DNA from 4 places in the Clostridium sp. X genome. Region 4 is predicted to be linked to each of the others. Evidence: riboswitches for the same ligand, from Rfam matches in the RefSeq annotation. Region 4 holds a riboswitch; each other region holds the start of a gene.
The links. A riboswitch is a leader RNA that binds a small molecule or an ion and turns the genes downstream of it on or off. The one in region 4 is predicted to bind cyclic di-AMP.
Positions count from the first base shown of each region.

Region 1 (3,181 bases), 1.2 Mb from region 4:
CCAATGTTAGTATCCCACTTCCATCAGTTGGAGTGTACCTTATAGCATTACTTATAAGATTCCTAAAAACTAGAGCTATTTTGCTCATATCCCCGATTACATTATTATTTTTATTTGTAATCTCTAAGCCTAACTTTATATTTTTCTCCTTTAGTTGTAGGTTAAATGACTTGACTGTATTTTCTATCATATCCTTGATATTAAATACTTCCATATCCATTTTTATTCTTCCAGATTGTATTTTTGATAAATCCAAAAGTTCATCTACAAGCTCTTTAAGTCTTACTTGATCTTCCTTTATAACTTGAAGAATCTCCCTTTGATCTGCATTTATATCTCCCAGTACATTTTCTAATAAAAGATCTGTTCCCATACTTATAGATGTTAATGGTGTTCTAAACTCGTGGGATACCGTGGAAACAAACTCTGACTTAATTTGATCAATTTCTTTAAGTTTAGTTATGTCTTGCATAAGTGTTACAACTCCAAAATATTCACCAGAATTGTTTATAATAGGAGTAACATTAACCCTATAGTATTTGTGAATTTCATTATGTTCTATTGTTATATCTTTATAATTTTTATATTTATTGTATTCTTTATTAGATGCAACATTATTTATAATCTCAAATATATCTTGTTTTCTTATAGATTCTAAAAAGTGTCTATTCAGTACATCTCGCTCTCTAATATCTAGAATTTTTTCAGCCGCTCTATTAACTAATATTATATTATTAGAATTATCAGTAACTATAACTCCATCACTAATACTCTCTACAATACCTTCTATCTTCTGCTTTTCTTTCATCAACTTACTTATATTCAGCATTTCATAATTTTTTAGCTTATCTGCCATTACATTAAATTCATATGCTAGATTGGATATTTCATCATTTCCTTCTACATCTAGCTTTTGATTATAATTACCTTCTGCAATCTTCTTTATCTTATCTATTAAGATATATAGTGGCTTAACTATCTTTCCAGTTAAGTAAAGTACTAATATAAATCCTATAAATATTATTCCTGCTGATAATAATATTGTTGAATACGCTGCTTTAGCTGCTACACTTTTAGCATTATTTTTTTTAGCTACCATAGCTTCTTGATTTATGTTTAATAAATTTCTACACTCAATCTTTGTCTCATTAAATAAGGGAAAAATCTCATTGTAGTAGTAATCTTTATCTATATCAAACTCTTTATCTTTAGACATTTCCTTTAATATATAAAAAGACTCCATATACTTAAAATATAATTTACTTAGACTCTCTACTGTTTTAAGTTCATTTTTTTCTGTTATGTTATTCTGTGCTATAGATAGAGACTTTAAAAATTGTACTTGATTATTATAAAAAATATCTACCATCTCTTTATCATTAGCAAATAAATATCCTAGCTCTGCACTATCTTGCCTCTCTATTGATTCAATCATATTTTGTGCTGCTACTATACTTCTATAGTTAGACTGCATTATATTATCTATAGAATTATTGAGTCTTCTAAAATTAATAACAGACCATATGCTATTGATTGTTAATGCAAATATTAATATAAGATATATTGTTAGCATTTTATTTTTTAAACTATAAAATTTTTTCATAAAAGAATTCTCTAACCTCCTACCTATAAAAAGGCAAAAAAATGCCGCAGAGAAACCACGGCTATGACTTTCTCCTCTTCAACGCTTACGAGGTTAGCTGTCGGACTTGGACTGAAGAGTGTCCTATTTTTTCAAAAATTCGCCCCATTAAATTGGTTCCCCCGCTTCTATTATAGAATTCAGCATTATATTAAATTAAATATCTATTTTATTCTCTCTATCTTGTACCCTCTTCTAATCATACTAAACTTCCATATGATTTCTTTAAAAAGTGAATTAAACTTCATTTTTTCCTTGAATGAAATATTACCTTTTTTTAACTTATAAACCTTGTACATAAAAAACCCTCTCTAGACTTAATTTTTCATTTAAAAATCACGATAATTAATTAGTTTTTAAATACAAAAAAGATCATGGAAGACCCACAATCTAGGTGCTTTCGTATTATTTCCTCAATTCTAACATAGATTTTCTCCAGGCTCAAACCACCCATTTATTTTTATCTTATTCATTATATCCCCCTATAAATCATCTCTTTAAATTATCACTGCCATGCTTGTCTTACCTTCAAAAAGCTATAGGTATATTCATGTTAATTGACTTTAAAAGCATTAAGCTCTATACTAAAAATAAATTTGACTAAGCTAGGTGGTTATTAATGTTAAAAACTCTTAAATTTAAGATAGTTGCTGTTTATATTTTCCTCGTATTTACTATTGCTGTCCTAGGTATTACCTCTATACTCAACGTATATAGTCTTACTAAATCTATCGATGGACTTATGGTAAATAACTATAGAAGCATAAACGCTGCAACAACTATGTTCAAAGCAATTAAAGAACAAAATAATGCCATTAATAATTATATATTTGTAGATTCTATTAAAGGTATTGATGCCTTTCATTTAAATACAGATATATTTTACAAATGGTACAACTTACAATATAACAATGTTACCGAAGTTGGTGAGAAGGATATTGTATTAAGAATTAATAAGAATTACTCAAAGTTTCTAAAGTATTTTTCAGAGCTTCAGGAAATAAATAATAAAAACGGGACTCAGTTTGCTACTAAATATTATGAAGATTCTATATCTCCCATTCTTTTATTATTGAAAGAAGATTTAGACCTATTATCTCAGCTAAACGAAAAAGCTATGTTTAGAAGTAAAGAAACTGTAACTGTAGCAGCCAAAGAGTCTATGTACATAATTATCATACTATCTTCAGTATCAGTTATAGGTGGATTTATTATATCTAGGTATTCAACAAATAAAACCCTTAGACCTATTTACTCTTTAACAGAAACAGTCAAGGCTGTTAAGGAAGGAAATATCCACTTGCAAGCTCCAATTATATCTGAAGACGAGATAGGCGAATTAACTAAAGAATTTAATAGTATGACAATGCGTCTTCATAAACTTGAAGAAAGTAATCTTGGAAAGCTCATGTTAGAAAAGAATAAATCAATGGCAATTGTAAAGAGTATTTCTGAACCAATAATAGTTTTAGATAACAATTATAAAATTATCCTCCTTAATAAAGCTGCTGAAAAACTTTTTAATATACTTGAGGAAGA
Region 1 covers NZ_CM146912.1:1,395,715-1,398,895, reverse strand. Annotated here, with positions in the region: gene ACX0KU_RS07195 (ATP-binding protein) at 1-1,603, opposite strand, end outside; cyclic di-AMP (ydaO/yuaA leader) riboswitch at 1,671-1,798, opposite strand; gene ACX0KU_RS07190 (hypothetical protein) at 1,807-1,941, opposite strand; gene ACX0KU_RS07185 (HAMP domain-containing sensor histidine kinase) at 2,262-3,181, shown strand, end outside.
Region 1: another riboswitch for cyclic di-AMP. It lies ahead of ACX0KU_RS07195 (ATP-binding protein); the one in region 4 lies ahead of ACX0KU_RS00945 (cell wall hydrolase).

Region 2 (3,181 bases), 480 kb from region 4:
ATAGTGACTTAGAATCAATTTTAAAGCATGAAGTTATTACAACTGAGCAACATATAAAGGAATTAAGAGAGCTCCTAGAGCAATCAAGTGTTTCTCTTCCTGAACTTATAACATCTTAAATTAATATAGAAAGAAGGTGTCCTTATGAACTCATTAATAGAGAGCCTTACTGGCATGGATAAGCTTAGTGATCAAGTTATTGCTACTGATTTTTTAGTGTCTGCTAAAAGTGCTGTACGAAACTATTCAATTGCACTAACTGAAACAACTTCTCCCCAAGTGAGAGCAATTCTTAGAAAACAATTAAATGATGCTATTGCTACTCATGAAGCAATAGCAACTTACATGGAGAGAAAGGGTTACTATAATGCCTACGACCTACATGAACAATTTAAGGTGGATATGAAAGTAACTGATGCAGCTTTAAAGCTTTCTAAAAGTTTTATATAAAATTCTTTATACGCCAGTTAAATATAAAAAAAGAGTTAAGGCATCTACTTATAAGAATTCACCTTAACTTTTTTATTGTCTTTTTCTTTAAAACTATTGTAACTAGTTATTAAAATCAATGCAAAAGTCCCACCTAATGTATCAATTAAAACGTCCGTAAACCTGCCTTCTCTTCCTAAAACAAAAAGCTGATGCACTTCATCAGAACAGGCATATAAAAATGTTATTATCAAAGAAATTATTAGACCCTTCTTTAAAGAAAAATTCTTTTTTAAAGCATTGAAGACTAATAGATATAGTATAAAATATTCCATAAAATGAGCTGTCTTTCTAAGTATAAAATTAGCTAACTCTCCAAAAGCACTATTAAAATCTATACCTAAAGAATCTAATATATCTATTGCAAACCTACTATTCTTATCTGATGCTACTGCAGGTTCATTTGAAAATAAAAATATAATTATCATCCAAGCTATTACTAATATCCATTTAAAGTATTTCTTATTTTTCTCCATATCTTATTCCTCACCGTCTAATTTTCACAAACAGGAATTCTCTCTTTGTTAACCTATGCATATTATTTGAATGTACCTACTATAATAATCTGTACACATTATTTTGGTTTCTTCATTATAATAATATAGATAATTTAAGTTTATCACATTTATGTATCCTTTTACCGATAAAAATATAATTAAAACAATATGGATGTCAAATAAGATTTTCCAACTATTTCATTAAGTAAATTCTTGGTATTTTTCTTGTCTTTAAACAACTTATACATTATAATTAAGTTGTTACCTGATGTTTGTAAATTAAAATTAAAATGCTGAATCTTATAGAGCGGGGGAACCAAGTTAAACGGGGTGAATCTTAATTATATTAGGTAGGGTAGTTCCTTTCATCCGAATCCGTCAGCTAACCTCGCAAGCATCTAAAAGGAGGATATATTTATGATTAAGGTATGCTTACTTGGAATTGGAAGAACGGGGCAACAAATAGCCAACGTCTTGCTTGAACAAGATAATATTAAACTTGTAGGTGCAATTTGTAGTCCTAATAGTAACAAAATAGGTATGGACCTTGGAACTCTTCTAGGTAGAAATAACTTAGGCATAGAAATCTACTCTATAGCCGAACTTGAAAAAGTAATTTTCAAATTAAAACCCGATGTTGTTATTGATTTCTCAAATTTTGAGTCAACTATGAAGAGTGCTGAGATATTTGCTAAAATGAAAATTAATATGCTCATTGGTACTACAGGCTTTAGTGATGATAATATTAAAACTCTTCAAGCTCTTCCACGGAAATATCATAACGGTATTATATTTGCTCCCAATATTACTGTAGGTGTGAATGTTATGATGCTTCTTGCCAATATTGCTTCTGGCATATTAAATAATTATGATTTTCAAATTATTGAAACACACCATAAACATAAAAAAGACTCGCCTTCTGGAACTGCATTAAAGCTAGCTGGTGAGATTAAAAAGTCTTTAAAAAATGCTACTGCTAATTCAAAAGAAATACCTATAAGCGCCTTCAGAGTTGGTGGCGTTATTGGTAAACATGAAGTTCTAATAGTTGGTGAAGAGGATAAAATCGAAATTTCACACGAATCCTTTTCAAGAAAAGCCTTCGCACTTGGAGCAGTAAAGGCAGTTAACTTCATTTATAAAAAGTCTGGTTATTATGAAATGAAAAATGTTCTAAACCTTGAAAAAGTTCTATCTGATTATATAGATAACTCAGAAGACTTTGTTATAGAAATCTAGTATATAATAAAAATGTATTAAAGGTCCAAAATCATTAGCTATAAATGTAATCCCCTATAGAGTACACCTTAGAAAAGGGCTACTCTATAGGGGGTTCTTTAGTATAATAAATTACACTTCATCCTTACCTTTGTCGCTAACTGCATGTTTTATTAATGGAAGATTATATTTTTCTCTTATTAAATTTTCTATCTGATTGGCTAAATCAGGATTATCTTTTAAGTATATCTTAGAATTTTCTCTTCCCTGACCTAGTCTTATATCCTTATATGAAAACCATGATCCACTTTTTTCAACTATTTCCTCATTAACAGCTATATCTATAAGGTTACCTTCCCTTGAAATACCTTGATTATAAATTATATCGAATTCAGCTTGCTTAAAAGGAGGAGCAACCTTATTTTTTGTTACTTTTACCCTAGTTCTGCTTCCTAGAAATTCATCACCATTTTTTATAGTATCAATTTTTCTTATATCTAGCCTTACTGATGAATAAAATTTCAGAGCTCGGCCACCTGTTGTAGTTTCTGGATTACCAAACATAATTCCTATTTTTTCTCTTAATTGATTTATAAATATAACAATACATTTTGACTTATTAATTGCTGCAGTAAGTTTTCTTAATGCCTGAGACATAAGCCTTGCCTGAAGCCCCATATGGGAATCCCCCATCTCTCCTTCTATTTCAGCTCTTGGTACAAGTGCTGCTACGGAATCCACAACAATTACATCTACAGCATTTGATCTTACAAGGGCCTCTACTATTTCTAAAGCTTGTTCTCCAGTATCTGGTTGACTAACTATTAAGTCCTCAATATTGACTCCTAACTTCCTAGCATAAGCTGGATCTAAGGCATGCTCTGCATCAACAAAAGCTGCTATACCACCCTTTTTTTTGTGCCTCTGCTAATATATGTAGTGTAACAGTAGTCTTACCTAAAGACTCAGGACCATAT
Region 2 covers NZ_CM146912.1:672,126-675,306, forward strand. Annotated here, with positions in the region: gene ACX0KU_RS03290 (spore coat protein) at 1-119, shown strand, start outside; gene ACX0KU_RS03295 (spore coat protein) at 145-450, shown strand; gene ACX0KU_RS03300 (VanZ family protein) at 495-965, opposite strand; cyclic di-AMP (ydaO/yuaA leader) riboswitch at 1,268-1,399, shown strand; gene dapB (4-hydroxy-tetrahydrodipicolinate reductase) at 1,404-2,225, shown strand; partial or broken gene recA (recombinase RecA) at 2,337-3,181, opposite strand, start outside.
Region 2: another riboswitch for cyclic di-AMP. It lies ahead of dapB (4-hydroxy-tetrahydrodipicolinate reductase); the one in region 4 lies ahead of ACX0KU_RS00945 (cell wall hydrolase).

Region 3 (3,181 bases), 150 kb from region 4:
CTTATAAATGATACTTTTGGACATAAAGCAGGAGATCAACTTTTAATTGAAATATCTAGACGATTAATTACGATTATCGGAGATGAAGATGTAGTATGTCGTATGAGTGGAGATGAGTTCACCTTTTTAATATCAAATATAGAGAGTGAAAAAGACGCTGCTAAAATAGCAGATGATATATTGAATATACTTCAGGAAAGATATGTATTAGAGGAACAAGAAATTAATATAAGTGCAAGCATGGGAATTTCATTTTATCCTCAAGACGGAAACAAAACAGAGATTCTTCTTAAAAAAGCAGATATTGCAATGTATCGTGCTAAAGATAATGGCAAATGTAATTATAAATTCTATAATGATGATATGGATAGTCAGGGAATACAAAGATTTAAAATGGAAAACCATCTTCGTAAAGCATTAGAAAAGGAAGAATTGACATTATACTATCAACCGAGAGTAGACTCAAAGAGTGAGGGTATAAAGGCTGTTGAGGCACTAATTAGATGGAATAGTCCAGAGTTTGGGATGGTATCACCAGTTCAGTTCATTCCTATAGCTGAGGAAACTGGATTAATAATACCAATAGGGGAATGGGTCTTAAGAACTGCATGTAAACAGAATAAGTTGTGGCAAGAAGCAGGATATAAACCTCTCAGAGTTTCTGTTAATTTATCGGCACTTCAGTTTGCTCAATCAAACTTATTAGATAAAATAGGAGAAATTTTGGAGGAAGCAAAGTTAGATCCATATTGGTTAGAACTTGAAATTACTGAGAGTATCGTAATAAAAGATATTCAGTTTACAATTGATACTCTTGAAAGATTGAAAGAAATGGGAGTAAAAGTATCTTTAGATGATTTTGGAACAGGTTTTTCTTCTCTTAATTATTTGAAAAACTTTAAGATTGATACTTTGAAAATTGACTCTTCCTTTGTTAGAGATATTAACGGTGATAACAAAAACACTGCTATTGTTAATGCTATAATCAGTCTTGGAACAAATTTAGATTTAAATGTAACAGCTGAAGGAGTAGAAACGATAACTCAGCTTGATTTCTTAAAACTTAATGGATGTCATGAAATACAAGGTTACTTATATAGTAAGCCTGTTCCGCCAAAGGAATTTGAGAGATTAATAGAAGAAAGAAAGTTATTTATCGGAGAAAATTAAAGAATAGGATTAAATCCATTGTGGATTTAATCCTATTCTTTAATTATTTATTTGCGGAATGAATTGCTGTCTGATGTTCAGGATCCTTTTTTCCGTCTTTGTGTCTTGTGCTATTTAAAAAGTGAATATCAAAATGGCCATCCATACCATTATCTTTAATAACATCAAGGTTCTCGCCTCTACCATAACCAACCGAACGGTTACTTATAACCTTAAAAGCAGGTGCAGAATCAATTCCTGCATGGGGCATTGCACTCATAGAAGCGGCAAGTTTTCTTCCATCAATCTCAACAATTACTGGACGTCTTTCCCAAGAAAAACCTCCCCAGATATTTTTAATTATCTGAGTATCTTCTAAAGTTAATGCTTCTGCATCAGCGTGATTGCTGCCCATTGTCCTTTTTACTTTAAAGCTTTTCTGTGTAGATACATCAGTAACTTCTGCTATCGAATTTCTCTTAAATACGTATCTAGCCTCTTTCCACCAATCTAAGGTTTCAATCTCAGATGAATATGTATTTTCTTCTGATGGAGAGTCATCCTCAGAAGATTTATCAATAGCAATTGTACTGTAAGCTACATTCACAGCTTTAATATCTTCTTTACGTTCATGTTTCCACAAAAGCATTCCCATAAAAAAGAATACTAAAAAAAGTATAGAGTAATTAATATTATGTTTTTTCATTAAAATACCTCTCTAAATGCCTACGAAGTTAGTTGACGGGTTCGGAAAGAGAGATTCCCTACCTTTATTGGATTCACCCCATTTTTATAAAGAAGTCCTCCGTTGTTTCCCAAGCATTAGGCAAATTTTAAGGGGTTTTCACAATTTTATATTATATAAGAACAATTTCAAAAATAATAGTGGTAATATTTATGATAAAATACTTAATTTAAGTATTTTATTTTTATTTCTTCTAAGTTAACAGTATTTAAATCATCAACTACCTCAATTATACCTAAAATTCGTTCATTTTTAATTACTCCATAGACATTATTTGACGTAGTATCTATATTAACTTTAACTATGCCTTTTTTACCCTCAAAGGTATCAAGGGTTTTGCCAGTATTTCCATCAATTACTTCATAGGTTCCTTCAGGGATATCAAAAGAAGTTAAATCTAAATTAATAGTAGCTTTTATTCCTTTATTAACCACCATTATAAGAGGGTCAAACTCAAAGCCAATTCCTGTTATTATAGCTTCTTGAGATGATGAAGTAATAGTAGCTTTTTTTACTAATCTTTCTGTAGGAGCAGTACTTATATCATCACCATATATACTTTCAGTTTCTTCAAGAGGAACACTACAACAAGAAGGTTGACTTGGAGCTGGCAGAGATGAATCAGATTTTGAAGCATCTACTACACTAATATCATCTACTACTCGTATAACTCCACGAATCATCCCCATCCAGCAACTAAAGTTAATATCTCCACTCTCAGTTGGAGTAAATTCCTCTATTATATTTTCACCTTTGTCTATTTTAGCTTCAATTCCTAAGGAAGGAACTACGATGGCATTGTTACAAGAAGTAATTTCTTCACCATTAATAATCCAGTTCACTGGAATTCCCTTTTGCACATATAGTACATTAGATACGTATCCTCTATAATTAGCAGACATAGTTAGGGTTTGTTTACCATCTTTAATAATAGCTTTAGTACTATCAACTGTTCCACCTGAGGGAGAGCTAGAAGTTCCAAGTGAGTTTAGGCTAGGTACATTTATACCAGCAAGGGCAAGACCTCTATTTCCCATAATTATACCTAAAACAATTACTAAAATACCGCTGAATTTTAAAAGTTTTTTTGTATATCCTTTACTTAGTAAGCCAGAGATAGCCCCAAAAGTTAACATTAGAGGAACTGTTCCTAAAGCGAATATAAACATAGATAAAGCACCTTTTGTAGCACTACCAGTACTAAGAGCATATAGTTGCATAGTTTGTAGAGGTCCACAAGGCATAAATCCATTTAAGATACCAACTAAAAAAGGTGAAGCTGTTTTT
Region 3 covers NZ_CM146912.1:50,897-54,077, reverse strand. Annotated here, with positions in the region: gene ACX0KU_RS00295 (putative bifunctional diguanylate cyclase/phosphodiesterase) at 1-1,170, shown strand, start outside; gene ACX0KU_RS00290 (hypothetical protein) at 1,214-1,855, opposite strand; cyclic di-AMP (ydaO/yuaA leader) riboswitch at 1,859-1,988, opposite strand; gene ACX0KU_RS00285 (urease accessory protein UreH domain-containing protein) at 2,059-3,181, opposite strand, start outside.
Region 3: another riboswitch for cyclic di-AMP. It lies ahead of ACX0KU_RS00290 (hypothetical protein); the one in region 4 lies ahead of ACX0KU_RS00945 (cell wall hydrolase).

Region 4 (3,181 bases):
GATGCAGATAGAGCTGAGAAAGTAATAGAAAGCATAAGAGAAAATTGTAATAAAACAGATTTTGATCCAATTAAACCGAGTATATCCTTAGGATTCTCTGTTAGATATAGTAAAGATCAGCTTATGACAGATATATTTAAAGAAGCAGATGATTATATGTACAAAAGAAAGCTTCTTGAGAGTAAAAGTACTCGTAGCTCTATAATTGAGTCACTTCAAAAGACTTTAGAAGAGACCACATTTGAAACAAGAGAACATGCTAAAAGGCTTGAAATTTTATCTATACAATTAGGAAAAGAATTAAGATTGCCAGAAAATAACTTAGATGATCTACTTCTTTTAGCTATGCTACATGATATAGGCAAAATTGCTATTCCAAAAGAAATACTTACTAAACCAGGAAAGTTATCAGAACGAGAGTGGAATATTATAAAACGTCACCCTGAAATAGGGTATCAGATAGCCATTTCCTCTCCGGAACTAAGAGGTATAGCACAATTAATACTATCTCATCATGAAAGATGGGATGGAGCTGGTTACCCTCAAAAGCTTAAGGAAAAAGAAATACCTTTGTTAGCACGAATTGTATCTATAGTAGATAGCTTTGATGCTATGACTCAGGATAGGTCCTATCATGAAGGTATAGCAAAAGATGAAGCATTAAAAGAAATAAAAAGATGTGCAGGGACTCAATTTGATCCATATATTGTAGAACGATTTATAAATATGATGAAAGAAAAAAAAGAAGTCGCTAATCATGGGTAGCTAGTTACTATTGGATACAGAAATATACATAGAGATTAGCAATTATAGATTAGCGACTAAAATAAAATTATTTTACAATTTTATTTAGTAAGCAAATACCATCTTATCTATTCTAGTAGATACTGGTTTTGATAACATCCATTTACTAGTTACACTAGTATCATAGAAGAACAATGCTCCTTTTGTTGGATCAGCTCCATTAATAGCTTCTAAGGCAGCTTGTCTATCTAAAGCAGTAGCTGGTCTAGATATAGTTCCATTTTTAACAGGAGTAAATTGATAATATCCATTTACTCTTTGATTTACTACTCCGCTTATTGTACTCGGGAATTGTGAACTTTGAACTCTATTTACTACAACTGCCGCAACAGAAACTTTTGCGGAATAAGGTTGATTTTCTGCTTCAGCTCTAACCAATCTTGCTAAAAGGTCAAGCTCTGCAGAAGTATAAGAAATTACACTCTTAGGTGTAGTGGCAATAGATCTAGCAGCCATAGTGGTAGTAGCTTGGCTACTAACTGAAGAAGTTCCAGGAATTATAAGGTTTTGACCTATAGAAAGATGATCATTCCATTTGTTGTTAGCTTTTCTTAGACTTTCTAATGATATCCCATATTTTTGTGAAACTAAGTAAAGACTATCTCCTTGTTTTACAGTATGTGTGGCAGCTTGTACATTTAATAATTGACCAGGATATATAGTATCGCTTGATAAATTATTAGTAGATTTTAAGGTGCTAACTGAGGTGTCAAAGAGTATACCTATTCTATATAGGTTATCATTAGCCGTGACCCTATAAGTAGCAGCTTGTACAGGCAAAGCAAATAATACTGAAAGGGATATAGTTGCTATAAACGATTTCAGTTTCTTAGATTTTAACATAAATTTGTACCTCCCTATGCCTTCGAGGTTAGTTGACGGGTTCGGGTTGAGGTCACCCTACTCCAAAATGGAGATTCACCCCTAGTAATAAGTCCCCCGTACTCCAAAATGGAGATTCGGCTTTTTTTTATCTCATGGTTATTCTAACAAAGATATAATATAGGGTCTATATATGATTAATGGTATAACAGGAAACAAATGTTAAATATTAAGAGGCAGCCCCTTAATATTTTAGATTGTATTAAAAGCTTCATAAAAGCGGATAATAATAGAAGGGAGAGATTAAAAATGAAATTAGAAAAATACATAGATCATACTCTACTAAAACCAGAGGCTACTGAGAAAGAAATAGTAAAAATTTGTTTAGAGGCTAAAAAGTATAGATTTGCATCAGTGTGTGTAAATCCATATTACGCAACTTTAGTAAGTAAAGAATTAGAGGGGACAGATGTTAGAACTTGTGTAGTTGTAGGATTCCCATTAGGAGCTACAACAAAAGAGGCAAAAGCCTTTGAAGCTGAGCAGGCTATTGAAAATGGTGCACAAGAAATAGACATGGTATTAAATATAGGAGCCCTAAAAGCTAAAAAGTATGATGAAGTAAAAGAGGATATTCAAGCTGTAGTTAATTCAGCAAAGGGAAAAGTGTTAGTAAAGGTAATTTTAGAAAACTGTCTTTTATCAAAAGAAGAGATAGTTAAAGCTTGTGAAATCTCAAAAGAAGCTGGAGCAGACTTTGTAAAAACGTCCACAGGCTTTTCGACGAGAGGAGCTACAGTAGAAGACATTAAATTGATGAGAGAAACTGTAGGAACAGAAATTGGTGTTAAAGCTTCAGGGGGAGTAAGAACTAGGGAAGATGCAGAGGCAGTTATTGCAGCTGGAGCTAATAGAGTAGGTGCTAGCGCATCTATAGCAATAGTGGAAAGGAGATTATAAAATTGGATTTATATAATAAGATGAAAGAAGCTGCGGATTATATAGTGGAAAAATTAAAAGTAAAGCCAGAGATTGGATTAATTTTAGGCTCTGGACTTGGAGGCATTGCAGACCAAATAGAGGATGCAGAGCATTATTCATATGGTGACATTCCTCATTTTCCAGTGTCTACTGTGGAAGGGCATGCAGGAAAATTAGTTATTGGAACTTTAGAAGGTAAAAAAGTTGTAGCAATGCAGGGAAGATTTCATTACTATGAGGGATACAAAATGGAGGAAGTAACTTTTCCTGTTCGAGTAATGAAGTTATTAGGGGTTGAAAAACTTATTGTGACAAATGCAGCGGGAGCTGTGAATAAAAGCTTTAATCCAGGAGACTTAATGCTTATAAGTGACCATCTGAATTTAACAGGAGATAATCCTCTAATTGGAAGGAATTTAAATGAGTTTGGTACTCGTTTCCCAGATATGTCAAATGCATATGATAAAAATCTAAGAGAGAAAGTTCGAGAAATAGCTAAATCACTTAATATTTTACTTCAAGAGGGAGTATATGCAGCAATGAGTGGCCCAACTTATGAAACGCCAGCAGAGGT
Region 4 covers NZ_CM146912.1:197,111-200,291, reverse strand. Annotated here, with positions in the region: gene ACX0KU_RS00950 (HD domain-containing phosphohydrolase) at 1-765, shown strand, start outside; gene ACX0KU_RS00945 (cell wall hydrolase) at 850-1,647, opposite strand; cyclic di-AMP (ydaO/yuaA leader) riboswitch at 1,653-1,779, opposite strand; gene deoC (deoxyribose-phosphate aldolase) at 1,936-2,586, shown strand; gene ACX0KU_RS00935 (purine-nucleoside phosphorylase) at 2,589-3,181, shown strand, end outside.